DNA from 2 places in the Bacillus sp. 01N45 genome. Region 2 is predicted to be linked to the other one. Evidence: a T-box and tRNA genes for the amino acid it is inferred to sense, from the RefSeq annotation. Region 2 holds a T-box; the other holds one or more tRNA genes.

Region 1 (7,868 bases), on a different contig from region 2:
ATGCTGTTCCGCCATTTACAACAGAGCCGATTTTAGCAACAGTGTTTGGTGGTCTTATTTTAGGTATTGGTGTAGGGCTCGTTATTCGCCATGGTGGATCAATGGACGGAACAGAAATTATGGGTATTTTATTAACGAAGAAATTACCTTTCTCTGTTGGCGAATTTGTAATGTTTGTGAACTTATTCATTTTTGCATGGGCAGCATTTGTATTTGGTGTTGAACAAGCTATGTATTCTGTTATGACGTACTATATCGCATTCAAAACAATTGATACAGTCATTCAAGGTTTAGATGAAACGAAAGCAGTTTTAATTGTATCAGATCAATATGAGGAAGTATCAAATGCGATTTTGCATCGTCTTGGTCGTGGAACTACAAAGCTTGTAGCGAAAGGCGGTTACACGGATAAAGAAAAAGAAGTTATTTATGCAGTTGTAACGCGTCTGGAAGTGACGAAGTTAAAATCAATTGTGTATGAAATTGATGCGAATGCGTTTGTTACGATTATGAATACACAAGAGACAAATGGTGGTAAGTTTAAATCGGCTATCCACTAGAAAATTTATCCAGTAAAAACCCTCGCCAATCGTTAGGGGATGGCCTCATCTGATTAAGGTTTCATTTTATAGGAATATTTTTCGGAAGCAGAGAATTTTTCTCTGCTTTTTGTTATAATAGTAAGGTTTCTTGAAAAAATTGATATATTTTAGGCAGATTGGTTTACAACTATAATAAGCTGTACTATAATTCAAATAGATATAAATCGGAATCATTCTGAATTAAAATAGGTGAGATGCTATGAATAATATATTAGAAATAGAAGGATTGTCATTTCGATATGAAGATCGAAATGTGTTAGAAGATATTAATTTGCAAGTTCCGAAGGGAGCTTTTTTAGGTTTAGTTGGGCCAAATGGTTCTGGGAAATCTACTTTGCTAAAATGTTTATTAGGCGTTTTAAAGCCAAAACAGGGAAGTATTCGTTTGTTTGGTGTTGACAGTAAGAAGTTTAAAGAATGGAACAAAGTTGGTTATGTGTCGCAAAAGGCAAATAGCTTTAATTCTGGTTTTCCGGCCACTGTTTTTGAAGTTGTATCAATGGGACTCGTTTCGAAAAAAGGGCTGTTTCGCTTTTTCACGAAAAACGATAAGGAAAAGGTAGAAAAAGCGATTGCTGATGTAGGGATGAGTGCGTTTCAAGGGCGCAATATCGGAGAACTTTCTGGTGGACAACAACAGCGTGTATTTATTGCTCGTGCGCTCGTTAGTGATCCTGAATTACTTATTTTGGACGAGCCCACTGTTGGAATCGATGTGAAGAATGTAGAAAGTTTTTATGAGATATTAGAGGATTTAAACAAAAGGTTAGGAATCACATTAATTCTCGTTACTCATGATATGGGAGCTGTTACAGAGAAGGTAACACATGTTGCATGCTTAAACCAACATCTACATTTCCATGGAAATGTAGAGAAGTTCCGAGAGTTAGAAGATGCAGAAATGTCCGTCTTATATGGACATCATGTTCATCGTTTAGAACACGAGCATGAGCATCACGGGAGGATATAATGATACAAGATTTTTTACAATATGACTTTTTACGGAACTCTTTATATGCAGGGATTTTAATAGGACTTGTTGCGCCGCTTATCGGTGTATTTGTTGTCATTCGCCGAATGTCGCTTATTGCGGATGCTTTAAGTCACGTGACATTATCGGGTATTGCTGCAAGTTTACTACTAGAAAAAACAATTTTCACAGGAGGATTTTTAAATCCGTTATATATGGGAATGATTTTTTCTATTGGTGGGGCGTTACTAATTGAAAAATTACGTACTGTATATAAACATTATCAAGAATTAGCAATTCCGATTATTCTTTCAGCAGGAATGGGGATTGGGGTTATTTTTATATCACTTGCAAATGGATTTAACACTGATTTATTTAGTTATTTATTTGGGAGTGTAAGTGCTGTAACAAGTACGGATTTAATAATCATCGGCATTGTAGCAATTGTTGTTATTGTAACGATCACTTTATTATACAAAGAGTTATTTTTACTATCGTTTGATGAGGAATATGCTGTATCAACCGGTTTGAGTGCAAAGTGGATTCACTTTATTTTCATTATATTGGTTGCTCTTGTTATTGCAGTATCAATGCGTGTAGTAGGGGTTCTTCTCGTATCATCATTAATGACGTTACCAGTTGCAGCAAGTATTCGTATTGCGAATGGATTTAAACAAACAATTTTCTTTTCCATTTTATTTGGTGAAATTGCAGTAATTGGTGGAATGTTTGCTTCATATCAACTTGATCTAGCACCAGGTGGTACAATTGTTATGATAGCAGTTCTTATTTTAATTGGTGCGATTTTATGGAAAAAGAAAAAAACTGCATAAAGTAGGGATAGATATGAATCTAACAGAAGCTTTACGCCTAATGAAAGATAAAGGATACAAACATACGGGGAAAAGGGAAGAAATGCTCAGGTTATTTGCAGCTCACAATCGTTATTTAACGGCGAAAGACGTTTTAGAGCATATGAAGGATGATTATCCAGGTCTTAGCTTTGATACGATTTATCGTAACTTAACGGTGTTTGCTGAAATCGGTGTTTTAGAACAAACGGAATTAAATGGTGAAAAACATTTTCGTTTTACATGTTCTATTATGGAACATCATCATCATTTTATTTGTTTAGATTGCGGGGGAACGAAAGAGATTACTTCCTGCCCGATGGATTTTATGAATAAAGATTTTAACGGTTATGAAGTAACCGGTCATAAGTTTGAAATATATGGCCGTTGTCCAAAATGTGCAAAATAAGAACTCGTCGGTTACATAACTGACGAGCTTTTTTACGTAAAAAAGAAGGTTGCCCACAAATATTGTGGCAACCTTCTTTTTATTGTTCTTGTGTTTCTTTTTCTTTTTCTCGTTCAGCAGCCATTTCAGCAGCAATTACATCAATTTCTTTTTTCAGTTCTTCTACCATTATTTCTTCTGGTACTTTACGAACAACTTGCCCTTTACGGAATAATAATCCTTCTCCACGTGCACCGGCAATACCGATATCAGCTTCACGAGCTTCACCAGGACCGTTTACAGCGCAACCAAGTACTGCAACTTTAATTGGTACTTTTAGTGTAGAGATGTATTCTTCCACCTCGTTAGCGATGCTAATTAAATCAATTTCAATACGACCACAAGTTGGACAAGAAATAAGTGTTGCTGCATTAGATGCAAGACCGAATGACTTTAATAGTTCACGCGCAACTTTTACTTCTTCAACTGGGTCAGCACTTAATGAAATGCGTAGTGTATTTCCGATGCCTTTATTTAAGATTGCGCCAAGACCAGCGGCACTTTTTACAGTTCCGGCAAATAATGTTCCGGATTCTGTAATACCTAAATGTAATGGGTAATCAAAAGCACGAGCAGCTTTTTCATATGCTTCAATTGCTAAGTTAACATCAGAGGCTTTCATAGATACGATAATATCGTGGAAATCTAAATCCTCTAAAATTTTAATGTGATGTAGGGCGCTCTCGACCATACCATCTGCAGTTGGGTATCCGTACTTTTCTAAAATGTGACGTTCTAATGAACCTGCGTTTACACCGATACGGATTGGAATACCGCGTTCTTTTGCTGCATTTACAACAGCTTCTACTTTATGGCGACGACCAATGTTACCTGGATTGATACGTACTTTATCAATGCCACCTTCAATTGCTTTTAAAGCAAGACGATAATCAAAATGAATATCAGCAACAAGTGGAATGTTGATTTGTTTTTTAATATCAGCAATAGCATTTGCTGCGCGTTCGTCTGGAACAGCAACACGGACGACTTGACAGCCAGCTTCTTCTAAACGTTTAATTTCAGCAACTGTTGCTTCAACATCATGTGTTTTTGTTGTTGTCATACTTTGTATAATTAATTCATTATTACCGCCAATTGTTAAATTACCGACTTTAACTGGACGTGTTTTTGTACGATGAGTCATTTCATTCACGAATAGATCGCTCTCCTTATAAAAGAAGTTTCTTATTTAGTCCCTCATATCAATGAAAGTATACGTGATACAGGGCTATAGAAACCGAAGTGCTCGGTTTCACTTTTACTATTGTATCAGCGCCTTTATGTAATTGACAAGGATTAAGTGATTGCTCATTGATATAACGGGAATTTATAAGACTTTCCAATTTGTATTTTTGTAGCAGATGTACTTTTGTTTAGTTGTTTAAAGTCATCAATTACCTTTTCAATGGAAGGGATTTTTTTCTTATTGATTTGTTCGGTAATAGAAAGAACTGTCTCACCTGTTTTGACTTCGATTGTTTTATAAGTTACATCTGTTTCTTTTTCTGCTTTGTTCTCTTTCTTTTGTTTTGTATCTGTATTTTCTTGCTTTATCGTTTGGGCAGCGGTTGTTTTTTTATATGAACTTAACATCGGTAAAGTGCCGATTTTTATATCGTAATAAAATATATAACCAAGAACAAGCACGAATAAGAATATACCTAATCTTTTCATATTCTTCACTCCTTTGCTAGGAATATATGCTTGTCCAAAAAAAAAATGCCTATTTAGGCATTTTTTCGTTTTTATTTTTCTTTCGGTTTTGGAACTTCTTTAATCGTTAAGTAAAGAACAATTAAAACAACTGCGATATAAATGAATGTTGAACCAGGTACAACAATTTTGAATAGATCCATAATCATAAAGAAGATTGTTGGAATTGTGTAGCTGTATGCAGTTAACGTCCATACTTGCTTATAAGATAATTTACGTTGACCGCTCATAGCAGAACCTATAAACGCAAGTAAAGTAATTCCTAAGAAAGTAATAAACAATTGGAATAGATATACTAACACGCCGATAACAGCTAGTAAAATTGGATAAATACTATCGAATACAGAAATGAAATCTTGCAAGTCTTTCTTCTCAAGAGATGTCCCTAATAAATCATTATAGGAGTATGTTTGTGTTTGACCATTTCCTATAGAAACTACTTTATCTTTTAAAATAAATAAACCAGTTTTGTTTTGATATGTTTCTATATCTGTTGTATTGGGATCAAATACGAAAAGAGCATCTCCTTCTTCCTTTAGAATAGGTTGTTCAATATCTGCTTTTAGTTCACCGTTTTCGATTTTAAAATCAGGTAAATCTTTTTCAATTGCTTGATTTACCATGGTAACACTATCTTGAATAAAGCTGCCGTAAAAGAATGTTCTTGGAATAGTAGTGATTAGACAAAGTAGCATAATATACAAAATGGTTTTTCCGATTTTTTGAAAACGGAATAACGCCATATCTTTAGGCGAATATACGCTTTTTGCTAATTGGGTAAATATGGACATAGATTCACTTCCTTTATGTATGTATAAAATCATTGTAACGTAGGAATCTAGAGAATCTCAAGATATATTATATTTACATATAGTGGAGATAACTAAATTTCTTTTTATTAATTTTCTTCTTTTATATGAGAAAAATACAATTGACACTTTTCTTTGCCATATGGTAAATTTATCTTACATTTCTTAAAGGATATATCCGATAGGAATTCCTTTATTTGATATGTTGTTACATACATAATTGTGGACCCTTAGCTCAGCTGGTTAGAGCAGACGGCTCATAACCGTCCGGTCGTAGGTTCGAGTCCTACAGGGTCCATATCCATTTCGCATGTTTATTATGTCAGTGGGAAGCTTCCTTGTAGAAGGGAGCTTTTTTTACGGAATATATGAGCATTTTAATTGAAAAGAAGTGGGATTTTTGCTACGTTAATGATAGCAAGACAATGTGATTTATTTGTTTGCACCCTATGGCAATTAGGGTAGAATGAAGTTGTATGTCACTTAAGTGGCAATACATAAACTGGGAGGAATATAACAATGGCAAAACACGAATTACCAAATTTACCTTATGCGTATGATGCTTTAGAGCCTCACTTTGACAAAGAAACAATGAACATCCATCATACAAAACATCATAACACTTACATTACAAACTTAAACGCTGCTTTAGAAGGTCATGCAGAATTAGCTGACAAAAGCGTAGAAGAATTAGTTGCAAACTTAAACGAAGTACCAGAAGCAATCCGTACAGCAGTACGTAACAATGGTGGCGGACATGCTAACCATACATTCTTCTGGACAATCTTATCTCCAAACGGCGGCGGACAACCAGTAGGCGAACTTGCAACTGCAATTGAAGCGAAATTCGGTAGCTTCGATGCATTCAAAGAAGAATTCGCAAAAGCTGGCGCAACTCGTTTCGGTTCTGGTTGGGCTTGGTTAGTAGTAAACAATGGTGAGCTAGAAGTAACAAGCACGCCAAACCAAGATTCTCCTCTAACTGAAGGTAAAACTCCAGTTGTAGGTTTAGATGTTTGGGAACATGCTTACTACCTAAATTACCAAAACCGTCGTCCTGACTACATCGGTGCATTCTGGAACGTTGTAGATTGGAACGCTGCTGAAAAACGTTACCAAGAAGCAAAATAATTGTAATAACGATAGAAAAAGCTAGGAGAATGCTCCTAGCTTTTTTCTATGCTTCCTTTTACATAATTGGGCTTGTCTTTGGAAGACTAGAACATGAAGTAAAGGAGAGTTGTGTATGAAGTGGAAACATATAATTGGTGACGTTGAAGTGAATCGGGATTTAGTGTTGTTGCTCCTTATTGGAGGTTTATACACGCTCGCAATTTCTTTATCGAATACGTTTGTTAACATTTATTTATGGAAACAAACACAAAATTATGTGAATCTTGGCTTGTATAATTTGGCCAGCGTTGTATTACAGCCTCTCACATTTCTTATAGGTGGGAAATTAGCGAAGCGTATTGATCGCTCAATCTTGTTACGAATAGGCGTAGGCACGTTAGCTATTTTTTTTATCGTTGTTTTAGTAGCGGGAAAAAGCGCTTCTCACTATATTTTATTAATGGGGGCTCTTTTAGGAGTCGGATATGGTTTTTACTGGCTCGCGTTTAACTTATTAACATTTGAGATTACAGAACCAGAAACAAGAGATTTCTTTAATGGGTTTCTTGGACTTCTTACATCCTTCTCTGGCATGATTGGACCGATAGCAGCTGGATACACAATTTCACGTATGGAAAAATGGAGCGGCTATACGGTCATATTCTTTCTTTCGTTAGTGTTATTTGCAATTGCTGTTATTTTAAGCTTTTTTGTATCTAAGAGAGAATGTGAAGGACGGTATGAAATTGTACAAGTATTGAAAGAGCGGCAGATTGATAAAAATTGGGGAAGAATTACACGTGCTCATTTTTTCCAAGGGTTGAGAGAGGGAACGTTTATTTTTGTGATTTCCGTGTACGTGTATTTAGCGACGGATAGCGAACTCGCCTTAGGAAAATATAGCTTAGTAAATTCTGCTGTATCATTTGTATGTTACTACTTAGTCACTCGTATGTTAAAGAAAGAGTGGCGGAAAAAAGCAATTTTGCTTGGAGGCATTATTTTATATGCTGTCGTATTTTTAGTTATATTCGACGTTACATACGCAAAATTACTTATTTATGCAGCGTGTATTGCGGTTGCATACCCTATTTTGCTCGTTCCGTACGGGTCCATGACATATGATGTAATTGGCAGAGCGAAAAATGCGAGAGAGTGGCGTGTAGAGTATGTAGTTGTCCGGGAATTATGGTTAAATGCAGGAAGAATTTGTTCGATTTTAAGTTTTTTATGTGCTGTATTATTCTTTCCGCCTGAAAAAAGTTTACCTTACTTATTATGTATTTTAGGTGCAGGACATTTCCTTATTTATTTTGCAGTTAAAAATGTCAAATATGATGAGGGAAATGCAAGTAAAACAAG
Region 2 (7,868 bases):
AGTTTTTTCAAATTCATTTGAATCAAAGTATCACCCTTTCCATTTTATTACATAATTTCCGTTTTATTTACGCATATTGATAAAGTGAAACTTTAATCAGTGGGGATTTTGTTCCTCCCCACTGATTATCAGCCCTCACCAATCGGGCTTTTACGGTAAGCCCGCCCCCCACCTAACTTCTTTGCTTTCCCTGAATTTTGAGGTGGAGGGTCTTACTGCCCGGCAAATAGCGGGATAAAAATTTTATAGCGAGGTGTTTATATGAAAAAAGCGATTAGTTTCTTTCTTCTTTTGTTATGCCTAATTGCAGTGAATGAAACATACGCCTATTCACCAAATTCTTTACCAATCTCCCAAAACTCTGATCAATGGAAAGTGAATATTGATGAACCGAAGAACATAGGTAACAATATGCTTCAAGCTAAAGAAGATGAATTTAAAACATATCAATTTTCAGTAAAAAATGTTGGTAACAGTGAAGTATATAACGTACAAGTCTAAGTATTCCGCAACGAGCCAAAAACGAAAACGAAATATGAACTTTTCTCACGAAAGGAAAGTCGCTTAGCAAGTGGAAAAACTGGATTTGAACATGCTAATTTTCCAGTTGCTACAAAAGCAGATGAAGTTGATGTAATCATTACTTGGCAAGAACACCCTTTCCGCTCCATGAGAAACGGTCAAAAAGTTGAGTCTAGAAAATTTAAAGAGCATTTTGTTTTTAAAGACGAAAAAAACAACTAGAATGCGGATGAATTTACATTAGCATTCATATAGCTTACTTTACTAGTACCAGTTCTTAAGCAAATTAAAAAGTCGTGGCTTATAAACGCCACGACTTTTTATATTAATTCGTACTAATTCCTCTTGCTGCCCAAATACGATCGATATCAGCAGCATGTTGTCCGCCATATAAAAGAGCATCCGCTTGCTTAATCGCTTTTGCTCCATCACTGAATTTAGAGTTTGGTGTTAATGACCAGTGTGATTGTAAAATAATTTTCGTTGCTACATCACGTCCAAAAGCTTGTGCCATCTCATATTGACCTTGTGCCCAAATTTCCCCATCATCATGTACCTCATTTGTAACATCTTTCGGATACACTTTATTCGTATCTAATCGGCGCAAGCACGTCGGATCTGAACTAGAATAAGCTGTCGCATCCCATTCTCCAACACATGCTTTTCCGTAGCCTGTTGTCGATACTGCATCTTCATACGTAGCACCTAAGAAGTCACCAAATCCTTCTCCCATCGCTCCGCCTTCTGCAGAACTACCAAAGCCAGGCACTTGGTTATCTTGAATTGAATGCCCGTATTCATGTGCGATAATACCAGCATCTTCTGCATCATCTACTCCGCCAGTACCAAAAGTTAAAGCTTTCGTTGTCGGAGAATAAAATGAGTTATCAGCCGTCGTTCCATTCACATTCACTTTAATAGAGCGATTATTAATATTTTTAAATCCTAACCCTTGAATGTAACGCTGTAATGTATCGATATGATAATACGACATAACATCTTCAAAGCTATCATTTGCACGTGTATAGTTAAATTGTAAATTTGTAGATTTTGTTTTTGCTTTTGAAGAAATCGTTACATACTCTCCAATTAAAAATCCTGTCCCATCTAAACCTTTTAACGTAACAGTCTTCAATTGATTCGTTAACGCTGTTGAATCTGCATCGTTATTATCTTTTAAGCCTACTTTACTACCGCTAGATACGACTGGGTTAGGTAAAAATACTTTTCCTGTCCCTTCAGCTTTTCGGTTTATATCAACCTTTTTAATTAACTTCCCATTTTCCGCATCAATAAATGTTTCCCATGCACCAAATGGATTATTAGAATGGACTACCACTTTATATACTGGACGAGCAATTCCCTCTTCAACAATATATCCAAATTCTTTCTCTGTAGGAGCCCATAAGTTTTGCTCACTTGCTTCTCCAACATACGCCATTGATTTTTGTATTGCATCTTTTTCACTAATTTTTGTCGTTACTTCCTTCACACCTTTGACGGATTGATAATCAGAAACAGCAAGTACGCCCTTTCCCTCTCCGTTAAGAGTAACTGTAATTTGTTTTGAAAATACAGGTGCACCATTAACAACTTGCTGGAACCTAACATATGAAGCTACTGACGTTTCTGTTGTAGAAATATATTGCAAGTCTGAAAGGTCTGTTTTTAATCCATACTGCGCAGCATTTTCTTTTAAATATTCAGTTGCTTTTTTCTGCGGCGAATAAGCTTCTAGCTTTACTTGCTGCTGTTTTTCCAATGCCGAAACCGTAGAAATCGTCCCCATTACTAACGGCACAGTCATTGCCATTGCCACCATTTTTTTATTAAACATAGAACCACTCCCCCTAATAAAGTAGCTCAACCTTATCCCATTACCACTAGGCAATCATTCCCCACAAAATGGGGGGATAAAAATTGAATCTACGAGTAATTCTCTATAAACAATTCTATTACCTTTCCATTTAGGTTGAGTGAAATTTTCTCAATATTTATGTATAAAATGAGAAAAATACTGTAGAAATATATTTCTACAGTATTTTATTTAGTGCGCTATGAAGAAAGACATTTACTAGAGGACCTATCGAACGGATTATGAGGAAGTTAGCCGGATAAATTTCCATCATACAAAAAGGAAGTTGGAATGATTCCAACTTCCTTTTTTCTTTAATGAGCCGCGCTTAATTTAATTCGAACTTTCGCTTCACCTAAAGATAGTTCATCGTCTTCATTCGTTAAGTGATCAAATGTAAATTGCTTAACGAGTAAATTTTCTTCCAATAAATCTTTATGGTTCGTTAATGTTCGTTGTAGCTCTTCCTCTGTATCAAGAATAACATCTACTCGTAAATTAACCGGTAAATTTAACTGCTTACGATATTCTTGAACCGCTCGAATAAATTCACGCGCCACTCCTTCTTGTAACAACTCTTCTGTTACATTCGTATCTAACATAACTGTATATTGTCCGTTAGTCGTATTAGAGAACCCTGATTTCGCAACTTTCTCTACTACTACATCTTCAGCCGTTACAACTACTTCTTCTCCTGGTGCAGTTTCGTAAACTGCTCTTTCTGTAGATACAAAGTGTTGTACTTCTTCTTTTGATAATTGTTTTAACCATCCATTTATTGCATTCACATTTTTACCAAACTTCGGCCCAGCTGTTTTAAAGTTCAACTTTAATTGATAGGACGTGTATTTCGTTTCATCGAGTTCAACATGAAACGCTTTGACATTTAGCTCATCCATGACGATATCACGATAAGATTCCCAATCCATATCATTTTCATTATGCGCTAGTAATACAAGTTCCGCTAACGGCTGTTTTACTTTTAAAGAATGTTGATTACGGTTACTTCTTCCTAGTTCAACAACTTGTAAAACAGCATCCATTTCCGCTTCTAGTCTCGGCTGAAGTAGTGATTCATTTACAACTGGATAATCCTCTAAATGAACGCTACTTCCAGTTAAATTTAAATGAATATCTTCAGCGACAAACGGTGTAAATGGTGCAATTAATTTACTAATTGTCACAAGCACTTCATGAAGTGTCTCATACGCAGCTGCTTTTTCAGCATTCATACCAGATTCCCAGAAACGATTACGTGATCGTCTTACATACCAGTTACTTACTTCATCTACAAGCGCCGCGATTTCACGAGCTGCATTCGTAAATTGATAATCATCAAGTGCTGTTCTCACTTTTTTCGTTGTGCTATGCAATCTTGATAATACCCATTCATCCAATTTCGTCCGCTTTGCGTCATACGTTTCTTTCGGATTATACTCATCTAAATTTGCATATAAAACGTAGAAGCTATACACATTGACTAATGTATCTACAAATTTAGACTTTGCTTCCAGTACTGTTCTTTCCGAGAAACGTTTCGCATTCCACGGAGCACTGTCAACGAGTAGCGCCCATCTTAATGCATCTGCACCAAACTGATTTACTAAATCAACTGGATCTAGTGCATTCCCTTTACTTTTAGACATTTTCTGTCCTTCTTCGTCTAATACATGCCCTAGTGATAACACTCGTTTATAAGGCACTTTTCCTGTATATAGTGCTGATACTGCTAATAAACTATAAAACCATCCACGCGTTTGATCAATGCCTTCTGCAATAACATCCGCTGGAAACTGTTCTTCAAATAACTCTTTATTTTCAAATGGATAATGATATTGCGCAAATGGCATGGAACCACTATCAAACCAAACATCAATTACTTCTGGTGTACGATTCATTGTACTTCCGCATTTTTCACAGCAAACTTGCACTTCATCTACATATGGCTTATGCAATTCCAAATCTTCCGGTGTTTCTTTTGTACTATGCTTTCTTAAATCAGCAATGCTTTTCGGTGCGAATTGATGATCGCAACTTTCACATTCCCATACGTTTAATGGTGTTCCCCAATATCTATTTCGGCTAATATTCCAGTCCACCATATTTTCTAAAAACTTACCAAAGCGTCCATGTTTCATATGATCTGGATACCAAGTAACAGAATCGTTATTTTGCAAAAATGTATCTTTAATTGCAGTTGTTCGGATTAACCAACTCTCTCCTGCATAATAAAGAAGTGGTGAATCACAACGCCAGCAATGTGGGTAGCTATGTTCATACTTTTCTTTATGATATAGTAAGCCTTCCTTCGCTAAATGACGAACAATATCCACGTCACAATCTTTTACAAATTTCCCTTTCAAAAATGGTACTGCTTCTGTATACTCACCTTTCTCATCTACAACATGCAAGAATGACAATCCTTCACTTTGAACGACTCTATAATCGTCCTCCCCATATGCTGGAGCGATATGAACGAGTCCTGTACCACTATCTGCCGTGACAAAATCTGCTGCGATAACGTGATAGCCATTTGTAACTTCTTTCATTGGAAATGGCGGCATATAAGATGTGTTTACTAATTCTTCACCTTTATGAACAGATAATACTTCATAGTCTTCTTTTAATACATCTTGTACACGTTCTTTCGCAACAATGTATACATGACCTTCTTGTTTCGCTTTCACGTATTCCATATTTGGATGTACAGCGAGCGCAACATTTGCTGGAAGTGTCCAAGGTGTTGTTGTCCACCCTAGGAAATATTCATTTTCACTATCTTTCACTTGAAACTTAACTGTTGCACTTAAGTCTTTTACTGTTTTATACCCTTGTGCAACCTCATGTGAACTTAGTGAAGTTTGACAACTTGGGCAGTATGGTGAGACTCTATGCCCTTTGTACAATAATCCTTTTTCATGAATCGTCCCTAAAATATGCCATACACTTTCGATATATGGATTCTCTAGCGTAACGTATGGATCATCCATATCTACCCAATAACCGATGCTTTCAGTGAATTCACGCCACTGCTTCTCATATGTGAATACACTCTCTTTACACTTCTGAATAAATGGCTCAATTCCATACTCTTCAATTTCATGTTTACCAGAAATACCGAGTTGCTTCTCAACACCTAATTCTACAGGTAAACCGTGTGTATCCCATCCCGCTTTTCGTAGCACTTTATAACCAGCCATCGTTTTATATCTCGCTACTACATCTTTAATTGTCCGTCCAAGTGCATGTCCGACGTGTGGTAAACCGTTCGCCGTTGGTGGTCCTTCATAAAATACGAAAGACTGTGCGCCTTCTCGATTCTGAATTGATTGCTCGAAAATACTTTGCTCGTTCCACTGCTTACGAATACGTGTTTCTCTCCCTACAGCTGACTCTTTTACATCTACTTTCTTCATCTACAATCACTCCTTTTGAATATTTTAAAGCACACAAAAAACCCGTCCCCATGAAGTAGGGACGGGTTTAACCGCGTTACCACCCTAATTCTATTAGCTCTTCGCTAATAGCACTTAGCAACGTACTATCATACGTGTTCTTTGTAACGGTAGACATCCGTCCGGGCTTACTTATTTCAGCCTCGGCTCCTCGGAGATGATTTTCAAATAACGTCTGCACACCGGCTTTCAGCTATACACCGGCTCTCTGGGGAACAATTCATTATTTTACTCGTTCTCGTCTTCAGATTTGTATACTTTATTAAAAGCTATTTTATGCCATTGGGCAATAAATTGTCAACTAATTCTAAATATATATTTAATTATACCCTTTTTTCACAATTCCTATACAATTATTTCTTAAATTCTTGTATTCCAGCTAAATCTTCATCTTCTTCAATAAGCTCAGCAAAGAATCCTGATTCATCCTCACGAAGAACAATTTCAAGCTCTTGCTTCGCCTCTTCAATTCTATTTAACTGTGCTAAATAACAAGCGCGATCGTATCTTGCTAACAAATCACTCGCATCTATTGTTAATACATCATTTGTTATTTTTTCTGCCTTTAGTGTTTGTCCGGCACCATGATACGAAGATGCTAAAGAAAGAAGAATTGCTGCTTCATTTGGATGATGTATAGAAGCATTTTCTAATACATGAATTGCCTCTTCAAACCTTTCTTGACTTTGATACATTTCTCCTAAAGCAAGAAACGCTCTACTTACAAACGGTGTTTGCTCCGTTAATTGTAAGGTAATCTTTTCTGCTTTTCTTTCTTCTCCTATTTTAAAGAATACTTGTGCTTGTAAAAGAAGCGTATCATAATCATCTGGTAACTCTCGAACCATTTGCTTCGTTAATTCTGAAGCATCCCGTAACATATCTTCTTCCTCACACGCCATGAAAAGATTTACAAGTTGCTTCGCTATATCGTAATCCCATTTATTTTCTAACGATGTTTGCAATACATCTATCGCCTCTTTATACATCGCCACATTCTCGTAAAATAGTGAAAATCGCTGCGCTGCCATACTATTTTTTTGATTTAACTTTAACGAAATTTCATACAAATCAATGATTGTAGTAATAATCGAAATTTCTTTCGCACGGTTTTTCATACGATAAAAAGCTCTCGTAATTATGGATTTTTTCGGCTGTTCATTTTGTTGACGTTCAATCCATCTTTCCGTCACCGCAGATGCAGCATACATAAATGCCATACTTCTTTCTGCCTTCTTCACCTTTAATGTATGAAGAAACTCTCGTATGTTAGACAATTTCTTATGTTGTTCTATCGCTTTTACATACACATCAAATATTCGTTCATTATTTGCATCTTTTTGTATAACTTTCATTGCAATTTCAATTGCTTTTGCATTTCTTTTTTTCACTAACACTTTGGCATAATGATATAGAACTTCTATATGCTCACTATCTAATTGAAGTGCCTCTTCAATCTGTGCTTGTTCTTTATCTATTTCATCCATCGCTCCATACACATATGCAATCGCATCTAATCGCCATATTTCAGGTGCTTCGTCCGCTAATTGTTCTAGTTCTGTCAGTAACTCTTCCTGAAAACTCATTTCTACTGAAAGCTGTGCCAAATATTCCATATTAATATGCATCGGCTCTTCTTTCATAGCCTGAACCATATGACTTTGTTCTTTAGAACGATTTTCTTCTTTTTCATATATTTCTGCAAGCTGTAAATGCACACCTACGAAATTCTCATCAAGCTCTAAACATGTTTCATACGCTTGTTTTGCTTCCGTCAATTGCCCTAATGCCATAAGTATTTCACCAATTCGGTAATACGGTAATGCCGTTTCCTTTTGTTCTATCGCCTTATTATACCTTTTCATCGCTTGGCCGTACTGCCCAATAGATTCATATAAAATACCTGTATAACAACCGTATTCGCTTATTTCTTTTCTTTCTTTGTGTAACGTTCTTAAGAACGCTATACCTCTTTGTACAAATACCGTTCCTTTAATTCGATTCACATATTCATCTAACGCACTTGCCACATTATA

Evidence for each region. A T-box is a leader RNA that pairs with one kind of tRNA and senses whether it is charged. The one in region 2 lies ahead of ileS (isoleucine--tRNA ligase), so its partner is inferred to be a tRNA-Ile.
Region 1: it has a tRNA-Ile gene. The T-box ahead of ileS (isoleucine--tRNA ligase) is inferred to sense a tRNA for this amino acid. The anticodon was not compared.

The regions. Positions count from the first base shown of each region.
Region 1 is NZ_JBFTQW010000001.1:547,672-555,539, reverse strand. It holds gene AC1DMU_RS02940 (YitT family protein) at 1-560, shown strand, start outside; gene AC1DMU_RS02935 (metal ABC transporter ATP-binding protein) at 802-1,572, shown strand; gene AC1DMU_RS02930 (metal ABC transporter permease) at 1,572-2,405, shown strand; gene AC1DMU_RS02925 (Fur family transcriptional regulator) at 2,419-2,832, shown strand; gene ispG (flavodoxin-dependent (E)-4-hydroxy-3-methylbut-2-enyl-diphosphate synthase) at 2,912-4,015, opposite strand; gene yqfZ (protein YqfZ) at 4,180-4,545, opposite strand; gene AC1DMU_RS02910 (DUF1189 domain-containing protein) at 4,617-5,375, opposite strand; tRNA gene AC1DMU_RS02905 (tRNA-Ile) at 5,618-5,691, shown strand; gene sodA (superoxide dismutase [Mn]) at 5,913-6,524, shown strand; gene AC1DMU_RS02895 (MFS transporter) at 6,640-7,868, shown strand, end outside.
Region 2 is NZ_JBFTQW010000008.1:238,443-246,310, forward strand. It holds gene AC1DMU_RS20005 (UDP-N-acetylmuramoyl-tripeptide--D-alanyl-D-alanine ligase) at 1-17, opposite strand, end outside; partial or broken gene AC1DMU_RS20010 (hypothetical protein) at 262-744, shown strand; gene AC1DMU_RS20015 (M36 family metallopeptidase) at 848-2,359, opposite strand; gene ileS (isoleucine--tRNA ligase) at 2,692-5,793, opposite strand; T-box leader at 5,848-6,086, opposite strand; gene AC1DMU_RS20025 (bacteriocin-processing peptidase family protein) at 6,186-7,868, opposite strand, start outside.